Regions from separate parts of the Sinobaca sp. H24 genome, predicted to be linked through region 2. Evidence: riboswitches for the same ligand, from Rfam matches in the RefSeq annotation. Region 2 holds a riboswitch; each other region holds the start of a gene.

Region 1 (7,729 bases), on a different contig from region 2:
GACTCCAAATGCAAAATGGATAATGGTAAACACTATGATCATTAAACCTAATCCGATCCCTATAACGGTCAGGGTCTCTTTTCCTGCTTGATAATCCCCTTTAGTCATTTCTCCATCCCCCGTTCCTTTTTTGTTTTTATTAAATAGTTTAAAGAGAACACAAGATATTTAATAATGTGTTTAGTATTCCTTCCATAAGTATCAAAACGATAGGCATCTATCCATATTCCATCAGCGGACTAAATTTTCACGTTTATCTTCTCCTTTTCAAGACAAACTTAGTATCCTGCCGTGATATGAATTCTGCGTATACACACAAAAAACCTTCACCGCTGAGTCGGTGAAGGTACACAAAAAAGCCTTCACCTGTCTCATAGGTAAAGGTCTCGCTAACAGCATACTGGCTGCCAATAAAACCGGGGATTTCTCCCGTACTGACGATTTTATTGAAAAGCTACTCCCCTTTTTCCAAAGGATATCAAGTTATTTCTTATAATGTACTCTTCTCTGACGAACATGTCAATCTTATTTATTCCGGCTGGTGGACCAAGTTTTCTGAAAGCATGCTTTACTTACAGGAACGGGGAGCACTTTTATAATTGAATTTCTTCAAATGGAACCAGACCATTTGAGAGCAGTCTTCAGCTGACATTAAAGGGACCAAACGACAGAAACATACCTAAGTGAAAAAGGAATAAGACAAGAAGTATTACTGTGTACAGAAGCATAATCATAGAGGTATTTTTTTGGCTGTCTGATACGTAGTATTTTACTAAATGAAAGGAGCGGCAGAAATAGAAAACAAACGTGAGAATAATGAACAACGTTCCAAGGGATAAGTAATCGACCGCCATGAACCCAGGTAGGAATAAAAAGAAAAACTGAGATTATAAAGCAATATACATAATAGAGAGTGTTACCATATCACTGAAAATTTTGCGTACTTCTTTCAGTCGCAGAGTAACGCCTGCTGAACCAGCGGATCACATAAAAGTTCACAAGCACGGCTGGAACACTTAGCACAAACAATGTTTGTCCCAAAAAAATGTACATAAATATTCCCATGTTTCATAAACAGGAAGAAAAGTTCCCATAATGATTAGGTTAACTGCATATAAGACAAAGGCAAGCAAAAGAAGGAACAATAGAGAGATACTGTTTATAATCGTTAAATGATGATCCTTCTTAATATTTTTTCTGGGAGCGCTCAAGGCGTTTACAAAAAAAGCCCACATGGTTAGTTTCTTATCAGGATTTTGTCATAATAGCTCCTTTAACTTAAATAGATATGCCTGATTGTACAGTCAAAAATAAAAAGATGGCTGATTGATTTTTTACAACCTGCTATTAGATATATTCGGCGGCTGGTATTAAATTCCTTTTTTCGAAAAGACGCAGTGAAAATAAGTTTGTACTCGTCAGGGTGAAGAGGGGAAACTATGCTGAATTTACAGGTATAAGTATAGATCTAAATAAATACTCCAGTGCATTTCTCTATCCATTCAAATGGGAGATAAGTTGATCTGCGGCAGCAATAAAATGCCAGCCTTTCCCATGGATAATTCCAAAGGACAAGCTGGCATTAGTCGTACTATCTGGTTCTAATCAACTTACATAAGATATAAAATCATCTACTCTTTAGGCTTTTGAACGATAGCTTAGGTTGTGCTGTTTTAATGTCTTGTCTTTACCGAACAGAAAATGTTTTTCCATATCAGGCGAGTATTGTGAATTGAGGTTTCCATTCCTGTTGCTTCAGCAACCGCCCGACATAGCCGGGGAAGCACCGCAGCATAATCCGATGTAATTGACCCCGATTTTTTTGCTTCTTTTGCCCATTCAGCCAATTCATACCGATTGTGGGATAGCGCTCCAGTGCCGTTGGAAATGTCGTTTCGGTCGGCAGATGGCAGCTGCATCCGCCATCAGGCAGGTTGAAAAATGTCGGATGTTCTTCGGTGGTGCGATAAGGAACGGGCAGTCCGCCTACGTAACCATCCACCTGAGCGCATATTTTTTCGAGGTATGGCTGCATCGTATCCGGTCCGCGGAAACAATTCATTCCGACGACCAGTGCGCCTTTCTCAGAAGTTTTTGCAAGAGTCTTCTACGCTATAGCCGTCCCGTAGTATATTTTCACCCATTAGTCCAAGCAGAATGACAGCCGGCAGTCCCTGCTTCTGGATTTCCTCCAGTGCGATTTCTGCCTCTCATGGTAGTAAAACGTTTCGCCATGAATGTAATCAACGCCTTCTTCTTGCACCATCCGATCATCTCAGGCAAACATGCCTCTGACTTTTTCTTTCGATTCCGGTCCTCTGGATCGAAAATATTCGTATTGGAGATATTACCCGCTACCAATGCTTCTTCCGTCGGATGTTCTTTAGCTACTTCCTTCGCTAAGCGGATCGCACTTCTGTTAGCGGTTCCAGCAAATCTTCCTTGCCGATGATGCGCATTTTTTCTCTATGGGCGTTGTAGGTGAAAGCCAGTACCACATCAGACCCCGCCTTCATGAATCACGGTATGTTCTTTTAGAGCTCCGGATTTTCCAGTGCCACTTCCGGTACAAAGGAGCCCGCTGTAAATAGCCTCTGCGCTCCAGTTCAAACAGAAACCCTCTCCGGCAATAACCGTTCCTTCTTTAAGTCGTTGTTCTAAGCTGCGTTTCATCTCCATACTCTCCTTTTTCTCTCTATTATTCTTTATTCTCCTGTCATTCGTCTAACAAAATAACCCCCTTCTTTAAATAAAGAAGGGGGTTTGACGAAATACGACAAATTGCTCTTCTTATCTTCAAGCCTGCTGCTTCTGGAATTAGCACAGTACTATTTCTAGTCCGCTGCTGAAGTGTCAAAGGGCCAGTCCCTCCACTTCTCTTGATAAAATAGTTGTGTATTAAATTAGTAATATTTAGAATACAATCGCTTTTGATGAAAGTCAATAAGAGATAATACATTTTTAAAATTTTTTAAGTATTCGATTATTCAGGATGGGGTTGTGCTATTTTTTTTCACAGGATAATCGAATATATATAAAACAAGATAGATCAATAAAAGAAATAGTGTTTTAGTGCAATCTGTTACAGAGTGGTTAGAAAAATATAACGGTTTAAGAGAAACACAAAAAGAGGGCAGGCGGTGAATTCGTGCGCTGCCTATAAAGAAGCTGCCTCACGAAATCCCTGGGATTCAGTCGCTTCCATCATGTTCTAAAAATAGGTGCAGGAGAAACGATTGATCTGTCTGCGCTGGGTTTGCCGAAGAAAAATATCCAGTAAGGAAAATCAACTAACTAGCTTTTTACGATAAAAAAATAGAACAGATTTTGCACGATCAATTTCAAGGTATTATCCATGATATTGATTAACGTTATTAAAAAAACTTCTTATTTTCTTAGCGATTAGCTCTGGCTGCTCGGTAGCCACAAAGTGTCCGCCAGTCTTTAGGTCTTCCCAGCAAATAACATTGGGAAATAACCTTTCGACATATTCTTTTGGGGGGCGTTCATGAAACTGTGTAGCATTTAGGGAAACTCCTATAGGTACTTTTGAAACGTCATTTCTCCCCGGCCACTTTGTATATTGCCCTTCATAATAATATCGATTTGAAGCATTTATCGTTTGGGTAAACCAATAAATGGAAACATTGGCGAGTAATGTTTCTTTATCAAAGTGCTTTAAAAGATCTCCGCTTGGCGGGTCTGTCCATAAATACCATTTCTCCAGTATGAACGCAGCTAAACCTATGGGAGAATCGTTTAGTGAATAGGCTATCGTTTGAGGCTTTCGTCCCAAGAAGGTGAGCATATCCAGCTTCTTCTTGATACCATTGTTTGCAATAAGTAAGGTATTCTTCTTCTGCTTCTGATAATAGAGTCTCCTCTGATATGTAAGGACTGGGATTACCGGGGAAGTAGTATGATAACCAATCAATTTTTCAGGATAATCCAGACACATTAACCCTATAATGCTGGCTCCTAAATCATAGCCATGGGCTCCAAACTTTTCATAACCTAATACATCCATTAATTTCACAAATATATCTGCAGCCTGTCGATCTTCAAAGCCAGGTTTCAATGGGGCAGAGGAGAATCCGTGCCCAGGTATAGATGGGATCACAATATCAAACGAATCCTGAGGGTCGCCGCCGAACTTTTCAGGAGTTGTTAGATAAGGAATGATATCTAACATTTCATAGACCGACCCAGGCCACCCGTGTGGAAGAAGAAGGGGCATCGGTTTAGGACCACTTCCTCGGATGTGAAGAAAATGAAGGTCTATACCATCAATCTCGACTTTGTAATTGGGATACATATTAATGTATTCCTCAACTACTCTCCAATCAAAATGATTCTGCCAGTAAGAAGCCAGCTTTCTCATGATATCCAATGGTATCCCATAGCTCCAGTGTGAATCAGGAATTTCATCAGGCCATCTAGTTAACGCTAGTCGTCTATTTAAATCTAGTAGTTGATCATCAGAAATAGCAACACTAAAAGGTCTAATATTCATAAATTTGGCCTCCAACATTGAAAATAGATTTAATAGGAACACTTAATATTTTCTTGATAATCGTATTCTGCTGCTATTCACAATATATTGACTTTCCATTTATTGATTATTTGTTCTCTATTATTACATTTAACATAAATGAAGACGATGATTTTATTAAGAAACAAGGTAAGCAGGATAAATTTGATTTAAATTTATCCATTCATTCAGAGTTTTTTGTTTTTAAGTTAATCGACCCGTAGTCTTTCTAGTTTCCATTTAATAAAGAAAATTCTGAAAACTTGTAGACAGATGAATGGAAAATACTTACACTGAGGGTAACGATGTTCTATATAGTGAATTTAGTATAAATGGAATGCAATTTCATATTGAAAGAGAAAGAAGGTGAATGTTATGAAAAAAGGATATGCTGCCAGTGGAATTCTCATTGGAGGGCTATGGATGGGAATGCTGGCTGTTAATACTTCTGCAGAAGAACCGGGAGAAGAAGAAAGCAAAGAACATATTGAAGAAACGAATGAAATTGGCCCGGAAGAGCTGGAAGAGGAGGAAAACAAGAATATAAACGCAGCAAATGAAAACGCCCCATCAGCAATAGAAGAGGATACAGAAGAAGTAGACGAGGAGGAAGTAGAAGAACCGGAAGAAGTAGAAGAACCGGAAGAAGCAAACGCAGAAGAGACAGAGAAAGAAGCTTCAGAAGAGGAAGCAAATACAGAAGAGGAAGCAAATACAGAAGAGGAAGCAAATACAGAAGAGGAAGCAAATACAGAAGAGACAGAGGAATTAGAAGAAGAAGAAAACACTGAAGAGCTAGAAGAGGAAGCTGATACAGAACAAAGGGAAGAGAACGTGGTCGAAGAAGAAAGAACAGCTGAAGAGGAAATAGATGTCGAAACGTCATTGAAAGAGGGTGAGCTGCTGCTGGAAGGCTTATCAAATGTGGGATTAGGGGAGAGCGTAACGCTTGATGGCACGACCCAGACGATAGAAACAGATATGAAGCCGTTCACGATAGAGGATGGACGTGGCACGGGGCAGGGCTGGACCTTGAATGTATCGGCTACCCCTTTAACATTACAGACAGAGGGCACATCTGGCGAAAGATCTTCTCTGCCAGAAGGGACTTTCTCAATGTCGAGTGTCGCTGTAGCAGCGAAAAAAGGAGCATCGTCCGCGTCAGAAGGGATGAGTATCTCTCAAAAAGGAGCATTGGATAAGCCAGGCGGATTAAATGTAATTACCGCAGAGGATGGAGCAGGGATGGGGCAATATGAAGTGTCTGATATGTCGTTATCTCTTGTTTTCGAGCCGCAGCACACGGCTGCCGGGACTTATTCATCCACCGTGACTTTCTCCCTTGTTTCCGGTCCGTAATCTTTTTAAACTAATAAAAAAAGATTTTTTTCATACGAATACCCTTCACTAGTAGGGTATTGAAGGTTTTGATGGAAATAATTTGAATTTTATTAGGTATAAATAGATAATCAAGCATTGCTATCTATAAAAAGAGTGCTAGTATGAGTGATAGAAGCCAAGCAATTCAAACCATTAAAAGAAAAGAATACTAAACTTTCTTCTTTTTCACAGAAAGTTCCCCTCGCTGACTACTGGAAAAATTTTTTAGTAGTTATTTTTTTTACTCAAGTCGTTCTCTATAGAGAAAAAATATAGTGAAAATATTAGTTTCCCGTCGCTGATACTCGTTATTTGAGCTAAAAAAAATTTAAAAAGGGGGAAGAGAAATGAAAAAGTTTCTAAAAAGAAGTCTTATTAGTACCTTAACCGTATCAATCGCAGCGGTGTCCTTTTCCACTGTTGCTTTAGCAGAAGATAGTGCGGACGTCGGGGTAAGCGCAGAGGTTATAGGAGGAACGTTAACTCTTTCTGAGATCAATGATATAGCTTTTGATTCGTTTGACCTGTCTGCAATGGAAGATCTGTCTGGAAGTGAAGCTATTGGAGGCGCGGAAGGAAGCTTTGCTGTAACAGATACAACTGGTGCATCGGAAGGGTGGAACCTGAATGTGTCCGCTACAGACCTTGCTCTTGTAGATGGCGATAATGTACTGGAGAATGCCCTTAGTATTACGGCTCCAACCGTTACCGCCGGAGAAAATTCTACAAGCGCACTTGCTATTACTACCAATGCGGGTAGTCTGGGCGATGCGACAGGAATAAATCTTATGAATGCTGCTGCTGGTGAAGGCTTAGGAGAATTTGACGCTGCAGGATCACTGCTTGACTTAGATGTAGACTATCTTGATGCTTCTCCCGGAACGTATAGTTCTACGGTGACATTTAATTTGACTACAGGACCAGAAACTGGGCCAGAAGTTTAAATAGAAAGAGAAACGTATAGTTCCTAAAGGTAAAAAGCATGATGCTTAGTTAGGACGTATTATAAAAAAGCTGAGCTGGTCCATTCTATGGCCAGCTTTTTTCATGGAAAAACCAGAAAGGCGCAGAAGCTGAGTAAGAAATGTTTTAATGAGAAAAATGAATTATTTATTACAGTTTATAATCTGGAAAGGAGGAAAACACATGTTTTTCCGCTTACTTGCAATGGTGATTATTTTCTTTTGTATGATGCCTTTAGCAGTTGGGGCAGAGGAAGATCCTCCTCTTGAAATTCGTCCACAGCTTCCGGAAAATCAAAATCCGGATACATCAGGATATTTTGATCTGACGATGGAACCAGGAGAGACACAGGAAATATCCTTTGTTGTAACAAATAACTTGGAAGAAGATATTCTGCTGGTGATGGAGTCTGGAAATGCCTATTCTCATCCTACAGGAGGAATTCTGTATGTCCCGGATCTGATTTCTGAAAATTCTATCCTTTTAGAGGATGCTGTCCAACTAGCAGAAGATATTACGATAGAGGAAGATATTTCGATCCCCGCTGAATCCTCTGAAGAAATCACCGTGCAGCTGGAAGCACCGGAAGTAGAAGGGATGACCTTTTTAGGTGCGGTTCATTTCACCGCCCAAGTAGAAGAGGAAGAGGAGGAAGGAGAAGAAGATCAGGGAGAAGCCGGCGTAGAGCTGGAAACGATTACGACATACAGCGTGGCGGTCCAACTCAATCTTCCGTATGAACAACCATACAACTTTTCACTGGGAGAAGCAGGATTTCTACCACAAACACAAATGGTATTTATCGAAATGACGAATGATGTTCACCGCATTCAAGGGGCAGTTACCGGCACCTAT
Region 2 (7,729 bases):
TCGGCGTTCTGCAGCATCGTTCCCATTGCTCCGTCTAAAATGAGAATAGATGTTTTCAGCCTGTCCTGGATTGCTGTTTTAGGCATTTGTTTCCCTCCACTCTGTTCACTTGCTTTTTTCTTCTGTGCGAACCGCTGCTTTTTCTCTTATATATTCAGTTAAGCGGCATGTAATATCATAACGAAGAAATGGGGTGATTAAATAAATGCCGTTAAAATATTCCATCGCCTCGTCGATCAGCGTTTTCGCTATCGCAATTCCTTCTTCCGCTGCAAGCTCACGGTCTTCCCCGCAGGCCGCCATGCTCTGGCGGATCGTATCCGTCAGCTTAATGCCGGGCACTTCATTATGCAGAAATTCGGCATTCCGACTGCTCACTAGAGGCATGATACCGATATACACCGGAACGTCCATATGTTTTGTCGCTTCATAAATTTCTTTAAACTGGCCTTCCCCGAAGACCGGCTGTGTCATGAAATAATCGGCTCCAGCCGTAATTTTCTTTTCCAGACGCTGCACGGCCCGGTCCACGTTGCGTACGTTAGGGTTAAACGCAGCTCCGACGGTAAACGTCGTGTTCTGACCGAGTGATTTCCCGGAAAAAGACAGCCCTTTATTCATTTCTTTCATTAAATGAATCAAATCAAAGGAATTCGCATCATATACAGAGGTTGCTCCCGGGAAGTCTCCTACCTTTGTAGGATCGCCGGTTACAGCCAGTATGTCATGAATACCAAGAGCATTGATACCCATTAAATGAGACTGAAGGCCGATAAGGTTTCTATCACGGCAGGCGACGTGAAGCAGCGGGCGTGCCTGGGTCATGCTTTTAACGAGTGCTCCCATTGCCAGATTATCCACGCGTGGACTTGCCAGCGAATTATCCGCCATCGTAACAGCATCCGCTCCGGACTGGTATAAAGCCTGAGCGCCTTCTACAAATTTTGACGTAGCAAGTTTTTAGGTGGGTCGAGTTCCACAATAACGGTAGTGGACTGCTTTGCTTTTTCCCGCAGACTTGGTTCTGTAGAAGGAGGTTCAACGATGGAAAACTGCCCCGTTTTCTGGGCAACCGCCTGAGCGGTCCGCTTTTTTGGAACAGTGTTTTTAACAGCCGCGGCTATTTGAGCGATATGCTCCGGCGTTGTTCCGCAGCATCCGCCAATAATACCGATGCCCTGATTTTGAAAATCAAGCGCCTTTTCATAAAAGTAGTCCGGATTGGACTGGTAGACGAATCGGCCGTCATCAATATCCGGAAGACTGGCGTTAGGGTGCACCGCGTACAGCGTATTTTCATCCAGCGGTGTCATCTCCAGCGATCTTAAGATGTGATAAGGTCCCATTCTGCAGTTGACTCCTACTGCATCCGCGCCGGCTGCCGTCATCTGCTTAAATGCCTCTCCAAGAGGCAGACCGCCATGCATCACTCCTACTTCACCGAGTGCAACCTGGGCAATTACCGGCAGGTTTGTTTTACTTTTGGCAAGCTTGATGACCGCAGTAATCTCCTGAAGATCATAGAAGGTTTCCAGAATTATTCCATCGGGCTCTGCTTTTATTAGAGCATCCATCTGTTCGGAAAAAGCTTTAATTATTTCAGCTTCGCTTTCTTCCATTTTCTGCAGCCCCTGAATGCCGCCTATCGTTGCAAATACAAATGTCCTGCCTTCAGAAGCTTCACGGGCTGCTTCTACACCTCGCCTGTTAATATCAGGTGTTTCTTCTTCAAGCTGGTATTTTGCAAGCTTGATGCGATTTGCCGCATACGTATTGGTCTGAATAATATCCGATCCTGCTTCTACGTATTCTCTATGAATGGTTTTAATCAGATCGGGGTCTGAGAGATTTAGTGATTCGTAGGAGCCGCTGTATCCTTTTTCGTATAGATACGTCCCCATCGCCCCGTCGCCAATTAACATCCGTTTTGCATATTCTTCTGCCAAATTCACTGCGAGCCACTCCCCTGATTCGTGATTTTCTTTTTACAGACGGTCGAGCGCCTGCTCTAAATCTGCGATAATATCTTCTTTATTTTCTATACCTACAGAAAAACGAAGCAGTCTATTACAGACGCCGTTTGCAATACGGACTTCTTCCGGTACATCAGCGTGTGTCTGCGTGGCTGGATAGGTCATAAAGCTTTCTACACCACCCAGGCTTTCTGCAAACGTCACAAGCTCCAGCCCGCGAAGCAGGGAATCAACCCACTTCTCGTTTTCAATCCGAAAGGAAAGCATGCCGCCTTTTCCTGTATACAGCACGTCTGTTACTTTTGGATGCTTTTCCAGAAACGCTGCCACTGCCCGGGCATTTTCTGTATGCTTTTCCATACGCAGGGAGAGTGTTTCATCCCTCTCATCAAGAGCCAGGAATCCATCGGCGATAGTATGGTTCCCATTCCGTTATGAAACGCCGTAATCCGGCTGCTTAACTGCTCGTCGTTTTGTAACAATTAATCCGGCAATAATATCGTTATGGCCGCCTAGGTATTTCGAAGCGCTGTGAATAACAATATCAGCTCCCATATCAAGCGGGCGCTGCAGGATCGGTGTATAAAACGTATTATCTACAATCAGCCAGAGGCCGTGTTTTTTGGCCAGTTTTGACATTTCTTCAATATCTGCTTCCTGCATTAATGGATTGGTTGGTGTTTCAATAAACAATGCTTTCGTACGATCTGTGATTTTTTGTTCAAATGCTCCCAGATTTCTTGGATCGCCGTATGCAATGGTAATGCCCCAGTTTTTCCATCCTTCTTCAAACAGGCGGTATGTCCCGCCGTACAAGTCCTGGGAAGCGAGGATCTCATCATCTTTGTCAAAAATAGCAAACAATGTTTGAATCGCAGCCATTCCCGAACTCAGTGCGTACCCTTTTGCGCCGTTTTCAAGACCCGCAATAGCACGTTCCAATATGTCCCTAGTAGGATTGCCGGTACGGGAATAGTCGAATCCCGTAGACTCGCCCAGTCCTTCATGGCGGAAGGCTGTAGACATATGAATAGGAGCGCTGACCGCACCTGTTCGTGGATCTTCTTTGTTTCCGATTTGTACCAGATTCGTTTCAATGTGAAATTTCTTATCCATGATTGTCACCCTTTTTGTGGCTGATTACTATATAGTGGCCGGCGTATCCTGATTTATCATTCCGCTAAAAGACCTTCCTCTAAAAGTAAGAAGAAGGTCTGCGTTTTATAAGAGCACCTCTTCTTATCTCTCGGGCATCTGCTGCCCGGCGGATTTAGCACCTGACCTGTTTAGGCTGGTTGCTGAGACTTCATAGGGCCTGATCCCTCCGTCTCTCTGGATAAGAAAGCTTTATTTATATAGTTGTGTAGTAAAACCTTACAAGATTACCGTACGAATTGCAATCAAATTGTGCGAATTCGTTGAATTTATTCAGGAGCCGTATCTACATATAAGCGGCTGCTGTTTCCACAGATGCAGCGGACAAAACCTGTCTGAATCGTCCCATCTTCTTTTCTGCTTCCTTTTAAAACGAATTTTTCTCCGCACTGCGGGCATCGTATGACGACACGATATCGCTTTTCCTCTATCATAAGCCGTCTATTCTCCTTCCATCTGCTCAAACCTATTTGCTGCTTTGAGCCTTTCAGCAGCTGTCCACCATAGAAGAAATCCTAATGGGAGAATGAAGTAGACTATGTACTGCCGGTCGATTAATAATAGCAAATCGTACGTGCCGTGTAAAACGAACGGGACTACCAGAGCCAAAGACAAAAATAATTTCCGTGCAGTACCTTTTAAAAATGAGGCTTTCCCTATATAATATCCCATAGTACAGGCAAACAAAGCATGGCTTGCTACCGGCAGGAATGCTCTTCCGAGTGCTATATCCACGCCATATGCTGTCAGATACAATATGTTTTCCGCTGCCGCAAAACCGAGCCCGACAGCCAGAGCGTAAAGAGTCGTATCGTAAACGGAGCGTACCCGGATAAACGGAATAACCGCGGCACAGAGAATAAACCATTTAAAGAATTCTTCAAGCAGCCCGGCATACAAAAAGGACTGTACAAAAACAGACGCCTCCGTCCCGGTTTCTTCTGTAAGTGCATACTGCACAGTAACAATTGGAAAAACGAGCAGCATACCGATCAGGAAGGAACGGGCTGTTTTACGAAAAGACCGCGAATGAGTCTCCTGCTTTAAATAATAATAGCTTAAAAATGCGACCGAAGGCGCCAGGGCCGCAGTTATAATAGCAAACACTCACGCATCCGTCCTTTCCAGCTTTGTACTTGATCAACTAACTATAAATAGAAAAGAGGCCACCTCAATGAAGCGGATTTTAACGATACATACCGGAGGCACGATCTCCATGAAAGAAGACAAACAGACTGGCAGTGTAGCACCAGGAGAGAAAAACCCACTTGATCAGTGGCATGAAGAAGCAAAACAGGTTGCTGATATTACGGTTATCCCGTTCTTTCATCTTCCCTCGCCGCACATAACGCCTGAAAATATGTTTGAACTATCATCTTTTATTAACGAAAAATAGCTGAAAACATCTATGATGGTATCGTAGTTACGCATGGCACGGATACTCTGGAGGAAACAGCCTATTTTCTGGATCTTCTTCATCATTCCCCCATCCCTGTTATTTTAACGGGCGCTATGAGGTCAAGCAATGAATTAGGAGCAGACGGTCCCTACAATTTCCTCGCTGCTATAAAGAACGGCCTCATCAGAACAAGCGAGGGAAAAAAGGAGTGCTCGTCGTAATGAACGATGAGGTGCATTCAGCAGTCAACGTTACAAAACGCACTCTTCCAATGTGGCAACATTCCAAAGTCCTCAATTTGGACCGATAGGACTCGTAACACGGCGCGGCATCCTTTTTCACCATACTCCCTCAGCCAGAGAGCAGTTTTCCATCTCTTCTCTGACTAAAAAGGTGTTTCTGCTTAAGGCGTATGCCGAATGGAGAGAGAAACAATTGAATTGTTTGAATCAGCTTCTCCTTCCGGCCTCGTCATTGAAGCATTCGCCAGGGCAATCTGCCCCGCTGTTGTTCGCGGCAGTAGAAGCACTTATTGCCCGCAATATCCCAGTCGTTCTTGTATCAAGATGTTACAGGCGGTATTGTACAGGCTACTTACGAATACGAGGGCGGAGGCATGCAGCTTAAAAAAGAAAGGCGTTATTTTCTCAAACGGACTGAATGGCCAGAAGGCGCGGCTTGAAATTAATGATCGCTCTTGAGGCAGGAATTACCGGAACAGATCTTACCAATACATTTGAAAGCTGGCCCGTCATAATGACGAAGGCCAGCTTTCTTTTTCTTTTATATGAGAGGCAATTTGTTCTCCGTGCCACCTGCCGTTTTCGATAAAAAATTTCATTGGCATTGTCCCGGCCGCTATTACTCCGGCAATATAAAGTCCAGGTACGTTTGTTTCGCATTGTATCCTGATCAAAATAAGGCCGTCCTTCTTCCCCTTTTAAAACTCCTGCCTGTTCAAGAAAAGAATGATCGGGATGATAGCCGGTCATTGCAAAAACAAAATCTGCAGGCAGGCTTTGTTTTTGACCGTACTGCGTATATTCTACCGATTGCTCGGAAATGGAGGTAACGACCGCTTCGGAAAAAGCCTGATTTTTTCCTGCCTTACAAGCGCGTTAAAATCCGGAGTATCCAGGGTTTTACGTGTTCTGAAAAAGAACTTCCCCTGTAAAGAACCGTTACAAACGCCCCTGCTTTTTCCAGAGCCAGAGCCGCGTCCACGGCGGAATTTTTTCCGCCGATCACCGTGACATCCTGCGGAAATAAGGGTGAGCTTCTTTAAAGTAATGAGAAACGTGAGGAAGGTTCCCCCCTTGATTTCCAGCTTATTCGGCTGTCCGTAATAACCGGTCGCTATGATAACATATGCCGGCTCATACTGTTTTTTCACGCCGTTCATCGTATGAGAATACACAAGAAATCCTTCCTGCGTCTTTTCGATAGAATCTACCGTTTCATACGAATGAATACGGAGATTTTCCTGGTCGACCACTCGTTTATAGTACACGAGTGCTTCCTGGCGGTCGCGTTTTCGATTTATTGACGTGAATGGAAGATTTCCAACCTCCAGCCTTTTCGCTGGTACTAAAGAAAACCTGGTGAATGGGATACTGGTAAATAGCATCCACAATATTGCGCTTTTCAATTAAAACAGCATCCATTCCTCTGCGCTTTAATTCGATGGCCGCCGCTATTCCGCACGGCCCTGCTCCTACAATAACTACTGTCTTTCTGTTCATAATCTGCACCCTTTTAATTCTTTCTGTTTTCCATTTTTTTGTACAATACGTTACTTATCCATTCATCCCATTCTGAAGCATCGGATCCGACCAGAAAACGGCTGTATTCCTTGGTTTTGTCAACATCCATGTATTGAACGGCATGTCCTCCTATTCCAATGCTCAAATGAGGATCATCGTCTCCAGTTCTGTAATAAATTCCAGGGAAGGCTCCAGGTTTCGAGCAGCGTACAGGAGGTAAAGAAAATGCTGCTGTCTATTTCCTCCATTACCTGGATCAGGTCTTCTTCAGGAATGCCTACACCCAGATAAATGACTTCAAAGCCCTTCCGTTTAGATACAGTGTGAAAAAGAGCAGACCCAGTTCGTGGTTTTCATTAGGACCTGCGGCGGTTACGATTTTAGGTAAAAATCCTTTCACGTTATAGGAGTGCATGATACTTCCTATTTTTGTGCGCAGAAAGGAAGTGATATAGTGCTCATGGCAATGGTAATCCGGTCCATTTCCCAGAGAGTTCCCACTTTCACTAAAAGAGTCCCCAATATATCTGTCGTTACCTTTTCCAGCGTAAACATAGAAAATGCTTTGTTGAGTGCCTCCTGCGCCTCTGCCTCTCTAAAGCGGAGCAGGTGCCCAAGAATCTCTTCTGCTAAAGCGAAAGTGTGGTCTACTTCCATAGGGTGGGCTTGCCATGCTGTCTACTTCTTCAAACTTATCAAGAAGTCCTACCGCCTGACTTACAGTAAAGCCGCTGCTCGTTTTGTCCAGAATCCATTTAAGAACCGCTGCATCTTTCTCTGTGTAAAGGCGGTGACCGGCCGAGTTTCTCTCCGGATGAACAATATTATATCTTCTTTCCCAGGCACGAAGCGTGCCCGGCTGGATACCTAACATGTTGGAAATAGCCTTTATGTTGTATTTGCCTTCCATAGGTTCCATTTCTTTTCCCCCCGCGCCTGTTTATTTCACTTCTCCGCAGATAGTAACGTAATAAAATGAGCTTCTGCTCTTGCTCCAAAGCGAAGCGGCAGAAGCGTTGTTCCATATCCACAGCTGACCAGATAGGTTAAACGGCCAGCCTGTTTCCAGCCTCCGGGCGGACGTATGCCCCAGGACCAAAACGAATCTGCCTCCATGAGAATGACCAGTAAGCATAAAATAAGCCTCCGCATGCTCTGCTGCTTCTACGGCAGTACTCGGATAATGGGAACTAATATTTCAGCGTTAGTCCATCTACTGTCAGCGCCGCCGGTCATTTCATTAAGTCCGGCAATGCAGAGTTTACTGCTGTGTACCTTCCAGGTAAATATATCTCCATCCAGAATTTCTATTTGATGAGCTGTCAGAAGGCTTTTTAATTCAAGGGAACGCTCCTGTATTCATGATTTCCCCATACAAATAACATAGGTACTTCTTTTTTCAGCAGGCGCAGATTGTAATCAGTTCTGGAAAAAGGCAC
Region 3 (7,729 bases), on a different contig from region 2:
TGAAGAAAGTTCCGGACTTTCTCCCTTGCTCCTTCATATCCATCGGTTGCCATACTGCCAAGCGTATGAACACCGCGGTGAACGTTGGAATTATACTTCTTATAATATTCATCTATTTTCTCAATTACAGCTGACGGCTTCTGTGAAGTCGCCGCGCTGTCAAGATAAACAAGAGGGTGACCGTTGACCTGTTCATTTAGTATAGGGAACTGGCGACGGATCTCCTGGATGTTCATTTAATACACTTTCCTTTCGATAACTTCAGACAGTCTGTCTTTAACAGCCTGAATAGGAAGTTCTGCAACTACCGGCTGAAGGAAACCATGAATGATAAGACGCTCGGCTTCGAGGCGGCTCAAACCACGGCTCATCAAGTAGAACATCTGCAGGGGATCGATACGTCCTACAGAAGCTGCGTGACCTGCGGTTACGTCATCTTCATCAATAAGGAGAATTGGGTTCGCATCTCCACGAGCTTTCTCACTCAGCATTAAGACACGTTCTGTCTGTACACCGTTTGACTTCGTCGCACCGTGTTCAATTTTCGACTAGAAAGCGCGTGCAGAATCTTTCATAACGCCGTGAGTAAGAATCTGTCCGTCTGAATGCTTACCGAAGTGGATAATCTGCGTCCAGAAATCCTGAGACTGCGTGCCGCGTCCGATCGATACAGATTTCACGTCGGAGTAGGAGCCGTCCCCTCTCAAAATAGTTGTATTGTCAGAAAGCGTATTGCCGTCGTTCATCTGGCCGAGAGCCCAGTCAATACGGGCATCTTTTTCAGCAGAACCGCGGCGGTTCACATACGTTGTAACGCCTTTTTCAAGGTGGTCTACAGCGCCGAAGGACACTTTCGAAGCAGGGCCTGCATAGACTTCAGCAATAATGTTCGCCGCTGATTCCTGCTCACTGTTGAATGATACATAGTTTTCCAGGTACGTTACGTCACTGTTATCCTCTGTAGCTAAAACAACATGGTTGAACAAGCCGGCTTCCGGATCTTCCTGGAAATATACGGCCTGCAATGGCTTTTCAAGCTGTACGTTTTTCGGTACGTGAATAAATGCACCACCGCTTAGAAAAGCTGTATGAAGAGCAGTAAGCTTATTCTCATCTACTTTTACTGCATCACCCATGAAATACTTTTTCAGCAGGTCGCTGTGCTCTCTCGCTGCTGTAGCAATGTCGGTAAAGATAACGCCTTTATCTTTCGCTTCCGTTGAAAGGCTGTAGTAAAGCGGCTTTCCGTCTCTTACAACAAGAAGGTTTTGATCTTCTTCTGTCACGTTAATAAGCTTTTGAACATCGTTGTGAAGTTCAGACAGGCTTGATACGGTGCCAGCTTCTGCACCTTCGTGTTTGAACTCAGTGAAGTTCCATTTTGTAATCTTTGTTTTTTCCGGTTTAGGAAGTTCGAGTTTATCAATCAGGCGAAAGGCAGTAAGCCTTTCTTCTGTAAGCCACTCCGGTTCTTCTCTTTTTTCGGAAAATTCTTTGACGTACTGTTCATCGAACGTCCATTTTGTTTCTACTGACATAAGATAGTGACCTCCCTTCTTTACGCTTTCTGTTGGTTTCCAACTCTTTCGTCTTCGATGCCAAGTTCTTCTTTAATCCAGTCATAACCGTCTGCCTCAAGGCGTTCTGCAAGCTCTGCTCCGCCTGATTTAACGATACGTCCCTGCATCATTACGTGAACATGATCCGGCGTAATGTAATTGAGAAGACGCTGGTAGTGAGTGATAATTAGGCAGCCGAAGCTTTCATTTTCATTTCGTTGATTCCGTTGGATACAACACGCAGGGCGTCAATATCAAGACCAGAGTCAATTTCATCAAGAATCGCAATTTTCGGCTCCAGCATAAGCAGCTGAAGAATTTCATTACGCTTTTTCTCTCCGCCGGAGAAACCTTCGTTCAAGTAACGCTGAGAGAACGCTTGATTCATTTCAAGCTTATCCATCTTTTCATCCATTTTGCGGATAAACTTCATAAGGGAAATTTCGTCGCCTTCTTCACGCTTTGAATTAATAGCAGAGCGCATGAAGTCTGCATTTGTTACGCCGCTGATTTCACTTGGGTACTGCATAGCAAGGAACAAGCCGGCTTTAGCACGCTCGTCTACTTCCATTTCCAACACATCTTCGCCATCAAGAATGACGCTTCCGTGAGTAATTTCATACTTTGGGTGACCCATAATAGCAGAAGCCAATGTAGACTTACCGGTACCGTTTGGTCCCATGATGGCGTGGATTTCCCCGCCTTTTATTTCAAGGTTGAAGTGCTTAATAATTTCTGAGCCCTCAATTTCAACCGTTAGATCTTCGATTTTAAGAGTAGATGCTGACATGTAAAAAAACCTCCATTAACTTTATTTTAACCACAAAAGTGGTTTCTCATTCTCACTTTATTATCATTATTAGTTTATAACAAATGTAAACAGAGTTCAAGAAACACACTTTACTTTATCCGGACGGAATAAAAAAAGAGGGACTGCCTAAAAGCGTTCTCTTTCAGGATAGCCCCCCTTATTGTTTTTAGTATAACAAACTAGATTGCTTTGTTAAAACATAAACTGTTAAGGAATAGTATTTTATTCAGCGTTCTCGCCTTCAGCAGGCAGAACCGCGCCTTCATACTCTTCTTCAATAAATGACCTTACTTCATCAGAATGAAGAACATCCACCAATGTCTGGATTTCTTCACGCTCTTCATCACCGCTGCGTACCGCTATAATATTCGCGTAAGGATTATCCTCTGCGCTTTCAATCGCGATAGCATCTTCGCTTGGGCTCAGGTCGCTGTCGAGTGCATAGTTGGAGTTAATAAATACGGCATCGCCTTCTCCATTCTGATATGCCTGAGGTAGAGTTGCTGCTTCTACGTTGGCACTGAACTGAATGTCTTTTGGATTTTCGGCAATATCGTCCAGCGTTGCTTCGATTCCGGCATCTTCTTCCATTGTAATAACGCCTTCTTCTTCAAGCATGCTCAGGATGCGTCCGTGATCGGCTACCGAACTGCTCATGATCACTTCAGCGCCTTCAGGGAGTTCTTCAAGGCTGTCATAGTCCTGGGAATATACGCCCATTGGCTCGATGTGAATTGCTCCGGCGTTGGCAAAGTCGTAATCATTTTCTTCAATCTGTGATTCAAAGTAAGGCACGTGCTGGAAATAGTTAGCGTCAATTTCTTCTTCAGACAAAGCCTGGTTTGGCACAATATAGTCATTAAATGTTTCTATCTGCAGATCCACGCCTTCTTCTTCAAGCTGATCAGTGGCAAACTCAAGAATTTCTGCGTGAGGCACGTTGGAAGCACCTACTGTGAGCGTCGTTGGTTCTTCTTCAGAACCTGATTCTTCCCCGCCGCCTCCGCAGGCTGCTAAAGCAATTGTTAGTGATAGTGCTGGAATCATCCAAATCTTTTTCATTTTTCCATTCTCCCCTTTTATCTTTTATCAATTCTATATATAATTCTATCGCCAACCCACTGCAGGATCATAACGATCACTAAAATGGCGGCAGTTGCTACTAACGTGACATCCGGATTACTGCGCTGGTATCCTTCGCGGAAAGCGAGGTCGCCAAGTCCGCCCGCACCGATCACACCGGCCATAGCCGTATAACTCACGAGCGTGATAGCTGTAACGGTAATCCCGGATATTAATGCAGGAAGAGATTCTGGAATCAGGACTTTAAAAATAATGTGCCATTGATTGGCTCCCATTGACTGCGAAGCTTCAATCACTCCTTTATCAACTTCACGAAGCCCGATTTCCACCAGTCTCGCATAAAACGGAGCTGCTCCAATTACGAGAGCAGGAAGAGCTGCGCTCGGTCCAAGCATCGTTCCGACGATAAAAGTTGTAAATGGAACGAGCAGAATAATTAATATAATAAATGGAATGGAACGGAAGACGTTTACTATCGCTGCCGCCACCAGATGAATCGGATTATTTTCCCACATGTTTCCTTTGTCTGTCATATAAAGAATGAGGCCAAGCAGCACCCCTAAAATAAACGTAGCCAGTACGGCCAAAGCACTCATGTACAAAGTTTCTACTGTTGCCTGCCACATGTTGCCCCAGTTTACATTTTCAAGTAGTTCATTCATGAGCTGTCATCACCTCTGTCTGCACCTGCTGCTCTTTCAAATAAGACAGCGCATGGTCAAGCTGTTCCTGATTTCCTTTGAGCTGAACAAATAACGTGCCGTAGCTTCCTTCTCTTGTTTTGGACACCTTGCCCTGCAGAATATTGACCGACACGCCGCATGTCAGGATAAGATCCGTCATGATAGGCTGCTCCGCATCTTCACCAAGAAATGAAATTTTAACAATAGGACTGTCATCACCGGATTTCATTAATTCCCGAATCGCTTCCATCGTCTCTTCCGGCTCGGTAATCTGTTTTACAAATTCTTTTGTCATTTCTTCGCGGGGCTGTCTGAATACATCCAGCACCTGTCCTTCTTCTACTACTTTTCCGTTCTCCATCACGGCGACACGGTTGCATATCTTCCGGATGACGTGCATTTCATGTGTAATCAGCACAATCGTCAATCCTAGCTTTTTATTAATGTCCGTCAGCAGCTCGAGGATGGAGTCTGTTGTTTTCGGATCGAGCGCAGACGTTGCCTCATCGCAGAGCAAAACTTTCGGGTTGTTTGCAAGAGCTCTTGCAATGCCGACGCGCTGTTTCTGGCCGCCGCTCAGCTGGGCTGGATAAGCGTCCTCTCTGCCGCTGAGGCCGACAAGTTCTATTAACTCCTGCACTCTGGCATTCTTATCTTTCTTTGAATGCTTTGCTATTTCGAGTGGAAACGCTATGTTTTCCCGTACCGTTCTCGACCAGAGCAGATTAAAATGCTGAAAAATCATGCTGATTTCCTGGCGGGCTTCCCGAAGCGAAGCACCCTGCAGATCGGCCATATTTTTATCGCCAATAACAATGTTTCCCGATGTCGGTTTTTCAAGCATGTTCAGCAGACGGATAAGCGTGCTTTTTCCTGCACCGCTGTAGCCGATAATGCCAAATATTTCTCCCTCATCTATCGTTAAATCTATATTGTCTACTGCCGTTATATCTCCATTGGATGTAGAAAATATTTTCGATAGTTTTTCCAGTGCTATCATATGCCCACCCTGTTTCTTTTCTTTATTAATCTTACTTATCATACCAGATAACTTGGTCTTGGAACAGAAACTTTATTCAACTGACAAAATACCGGCACACTCTCCTTAATTTAACCACAAGAAAATACCCTTCAGCTTTTATCATCAGCAGAAAGGGCATGGTTCATTCCTTTCTCTCATCTGCCAAAGCTTACGCTTCGCAGGAATTGGCACCATTTCATTAAAAATAATGACGGTTGCCGGGCTTCAAAGGGCCAGTCCCTCCACCTCTCATGATAAGAGTGTTTCATATGTAGGTTATTAAGTACAAATCGAAGCTTAGCATGGGACCGTCCGGCTGTCAAATCATTTGTCATGCCTCATATATCACTGCTTGGAGGGACTTTTCTAAATACAATATAAAAATAGATGGAGCCTGTTAAATAGAGAGCACACGTTAACGTAAACACCCATGCCCATCCATAGTACGGCCCATATATGAGAACGATCGATGTGGATACCGGTCCCATAATCGCCCAGCCCAGCTGAAAAACCATCTGCCCTATGGAGTTTGCGAGCCCTTTAATATTATCTCCTACGCTTCTCATCATTAACGACATCTGAATCGGGTTTCCGGCGTTCATTAACGCCTGGCGGAATAAAAAGCCGATAACGGCAAACCATATATTCTGCGTGTAGGCTGTAACAAGCAGAAATGGAAGTGAGCTCAGCTGCAGGATAACTACTGCACGCACTTCCCCTACTTTCTGCACAAGCGTTGGTCCAATCATAAATGCTACAGCTGTCATCCCCTGTCCTAAAGCCAGAATCAAACCGACAATAGTATAGCTTACGTCAAAGCGGTCGGTGAAATACAAATTCAGGTATGGGATAACGAGACCGGAACCAAATCCGATAATCAGCTGAGCAACCGCAAATAGGGCTATCATTTTAATACCGGCACGATTCGTATGTAGAATTTCTTTAAAAGAGCTGGCACCTGTCTTGGTCACCGTGAGTTTGCGCTCTTCTTTTATTTTCAGTACCGGGAAGATTGCAGCAAAGCTTAAACAAGCTCCTGTCAGCAGCGTAAGTCGCAGACTTTGCAGAGCAGTCATATCAAGCAGCAAACGGGCACCGTCACTCATCAGTCCGCCCATGCCATTTCCTATTACGTTGGCCACCATAATCAATGCAAAATTAAAACTGAACAAATGAACGCGCTGTTTTTCGGTGGAATTTTCAGCCAGCAGCGGGATCGAGGAAACCTGTACAAAGGACATAAATGCCCCTGTTAGAAACGCTCCAGTTAAAAGCAGTCCCTCTATTTCCACGACCGAACGAAGAAACAAACTTACTCCAAGCATAAGGGCACCGGCCATAATAACTTTTTTCCGGCCGATACGGTCGCTTAACAAACCTGCCGGGAGAAGGGCGATCGCTGTAGCCGTTGCCTGAGCCGCGATCACCCGACCGTTTACATCGTCCAGGTAGCCGAGCTCTCTTATATAGTAGTTATACATAATCATAAAGACTCCCATGCCCATGTTGGAGAGCACAGAAGCAATCAAGAACAAACGTACATTTTTATTGTAATGCTTGAATTGATAAGCCCATTCTTTCGCAATACCTTTCATGATAAGAGTTCCCCCGTTTTATTTCGACAACCGAATTAAATTCACTCCTTTTAATATATAGAACATTGCCGAAAAAGAAAAGAGGGTTATGTATTTCTAATAAAAGAAGCCTGCCTCTATAGTAGAGGCAGGCTTCTTATGTAACCGTGATTTAGTCTTCACTCACCATTTTTTCGTAATCTTCTGCAGACATTAAGTCATCGATCTGGCTGCTGTCTGATGGTTCTACAACAATCATCCATGCTTTCTCGTAAGGAGATTCGTTTACAAATTCCGGTGAATCATCCAGATTTTCATTTACTTCAACAACCGTACCGCTGATAGGGGCATAAAGTTCGGAAACCGTTTTTACTGATTCTACGCTTCCAAAAGGTTCGTCTGCCTGAACTTCATCTCCAACTTCCGGCAGTTCAACAAATACGATGTCTCCAAGCTCGGACTGGGCAAAGTCTGTAATGCCGACTCTTGCTTTTTCTCCTTCGGTCTTTACCCACTCATGCTCCTGTGAATACTTCAATTCCTTTGGTACGCTCATTATTCATTCCTCCAGTTTTCATTATCTTTACTGTTTCCATGTTTCCTCAAACAGCGCTTCTTTAAACCCTAATGTAACCTGGCTCCCATCTGTCACGATAGGCCTTTTTATTAGCATACCATCTGAGGCGAGAATATCATATAGTTCCTCGTTGTCCGCTTCTTTTACTTTATCTTTGAGACCCATTTCGCGGTATTTTTTTCCACTAGTATTAAAAAATTTCTGGATCGGATATCCGCTGATGTGATGAAGTTTTTTTATCTCTTCTGCCGAAGGAGGAGATTCTACAATATGATGCTTTGTGAATGGCACCTCCTGCGCTTCCAGCCACTTTTCAGCTTTTTTGCAGGTGCTGCAGGCTGGATAGCTGTATATGTCTACTGCCATGCTATACCTCCTTTCTTTAATTACTAGTATAGCTTATCTTTCTTTTCGGCTCGAC

What was found. Region 2 has a riboswitch for S-adenosylmethionine ahead of MMY81_RS04430 (aminotransferase class I/II-fold pyridoxal phosphate-dependent enzyme). Riboswitches for the same ligand answer to the same signal wherever they lie in the genome.
Region 1: it holds a riboswitch for S-adenosylmethionine, as region 2 does, so the genes downstream of both, MMY81_RS35150 (homocysteine S-methyltransferase family protein) here and MMY81_RS04430 (aminotransferase class I/II-fold pyridoxal phosphate-dependent enzyme) in region 2, are expected to answer to the same signal.
Region 3: it holds a riboswitch for S-adenosylmethionine, as region 2 does, so the genes downstream of both, MMY81_RS27310 (methionine ABC transporter ATP-binding protein) here and MMY81_RS04430 (aminotransferase class I/II-fold pyridoxal phosphate-dependent enzyme) in region 2, are expected to answer to the same signal.

The regions. Positions count from the first base shown of each region.
Region 1 is NZ_JALBWT010000006.1:55,808-63,536, reverse strand. Features, by position in the region: partial or broken gene MMY81_RS35150 (homocysteine S-methyltransferase family protein) at 1,639-2,673, opposite strand; SAM riboswitch class I at 2,788-2,889, opposite strand; gene MMY81_RS10320 (epoxide hydrolase family protein) at 3,350-4,513, opposite strand; gene MMY81_RS10315 (WxL domain-containing protein) at 4,907-5,890, shown strand; gene MMY81_RS10310 (WxL domain-containing protein) at 6,259-6,855, shown strand; gene MMY81_RS10305 (WxL protein peptidoglycan domain-containing protein) at 7,058-7,729, shown strand, end outside.
Region 2 is NZ_JALBWT010000002.1:232,667-240,395, reverse strand. Features, by position in the region: partial or broken gene metH (methionine synthase) at 1-86, opposite strand, end outside; partial or broken gene MMY81_RS04435 (bifunctional homocysteine S-methyltransferase/methylenetetrahydrofolate reductase) at 106-1,952, opposite strand; partial or broken gene MMY81_RS04430 (aminotransferase class I/II-fold pyridoxal phosphate-dependent enzyme) at 1,986-3,089, opposite strand; SAM riboswitch class I at 3,210-3,316, opposite strand; gene MMY81_RS04425 (hypothetical protein) at 3,398-3,562, opposite strand; gene prsW (glutamic-type intramembrane protease PrsW) at 3,570-4,235, opposite strand; gene MMY81_RS33805 (asparaginase domain-containing protein) at 4,303-4,524, shown strand; gene MMY81_RS33800 (asparaginase domain-containing protein) at 4,521-4,748, shown strand; gene MMY81_RS33795 (L-asparaginase family protein) at 4,947-5,228, shown strand; partial or broken gene MMY81_RS04410 (YpdA family putative bacillithiol disulfide reductase) at 5,279-6,269, opposite strand; gene MMY81_RS34970 (B12-binding domain-containing protein) at 6,714-6,947, opposite strand; gene MMY81_RS04405 (MerR family transcriptional regulator) at 6,886-7,209, opposite strand; gene MMY81_RS04400 (hypothetical protein) at 7,236-7,442, opposite strand; gene MMY81_RS04395 (metallophosphoesterase) at 7,625-7,729, opposite strand, start outside.
Region 3 is NZ_JALBWT010000036.1:12,451-20,179, reverse strand. Features, by position in the region: gene MMY81_RS27335 (cysteine desulfurase) at 1-236, opposite strand, end outside; partial or broken gene sufD (Fe-S cluster assembly protein SufD) at 237-1,538, opposite strand; partial or broken gene sufC (Fe-S cluster assembly ATPase SufC) at 1,559-2,349, opposite strand; gene MMY81_RS27320 (MetQ/NlpA family ABC transporter substrate-binding protein) at 2,593-3,432, opposite strand; gene MMY81_RS27315 (methionine ABC transporter permease) at 3,450-4,115, opposite strand; gene MMY81_RS27310 (methionine ABC transporter ATP-binding protein) at 4,108-5,136, opposite strand; SAM riboswitch class I at 5,310-5,418, opposite strand; gene MMY81_RS27305 (MFS transporter) at 5,496-6,752, opposite strand; gene gcvH (glycine cleavage system protein GcvH) at 6,904-7,287, opposite strand; gene MMY81_RS27295 (arsenate reductase family protein) at 7,315-7,674, opposite strand.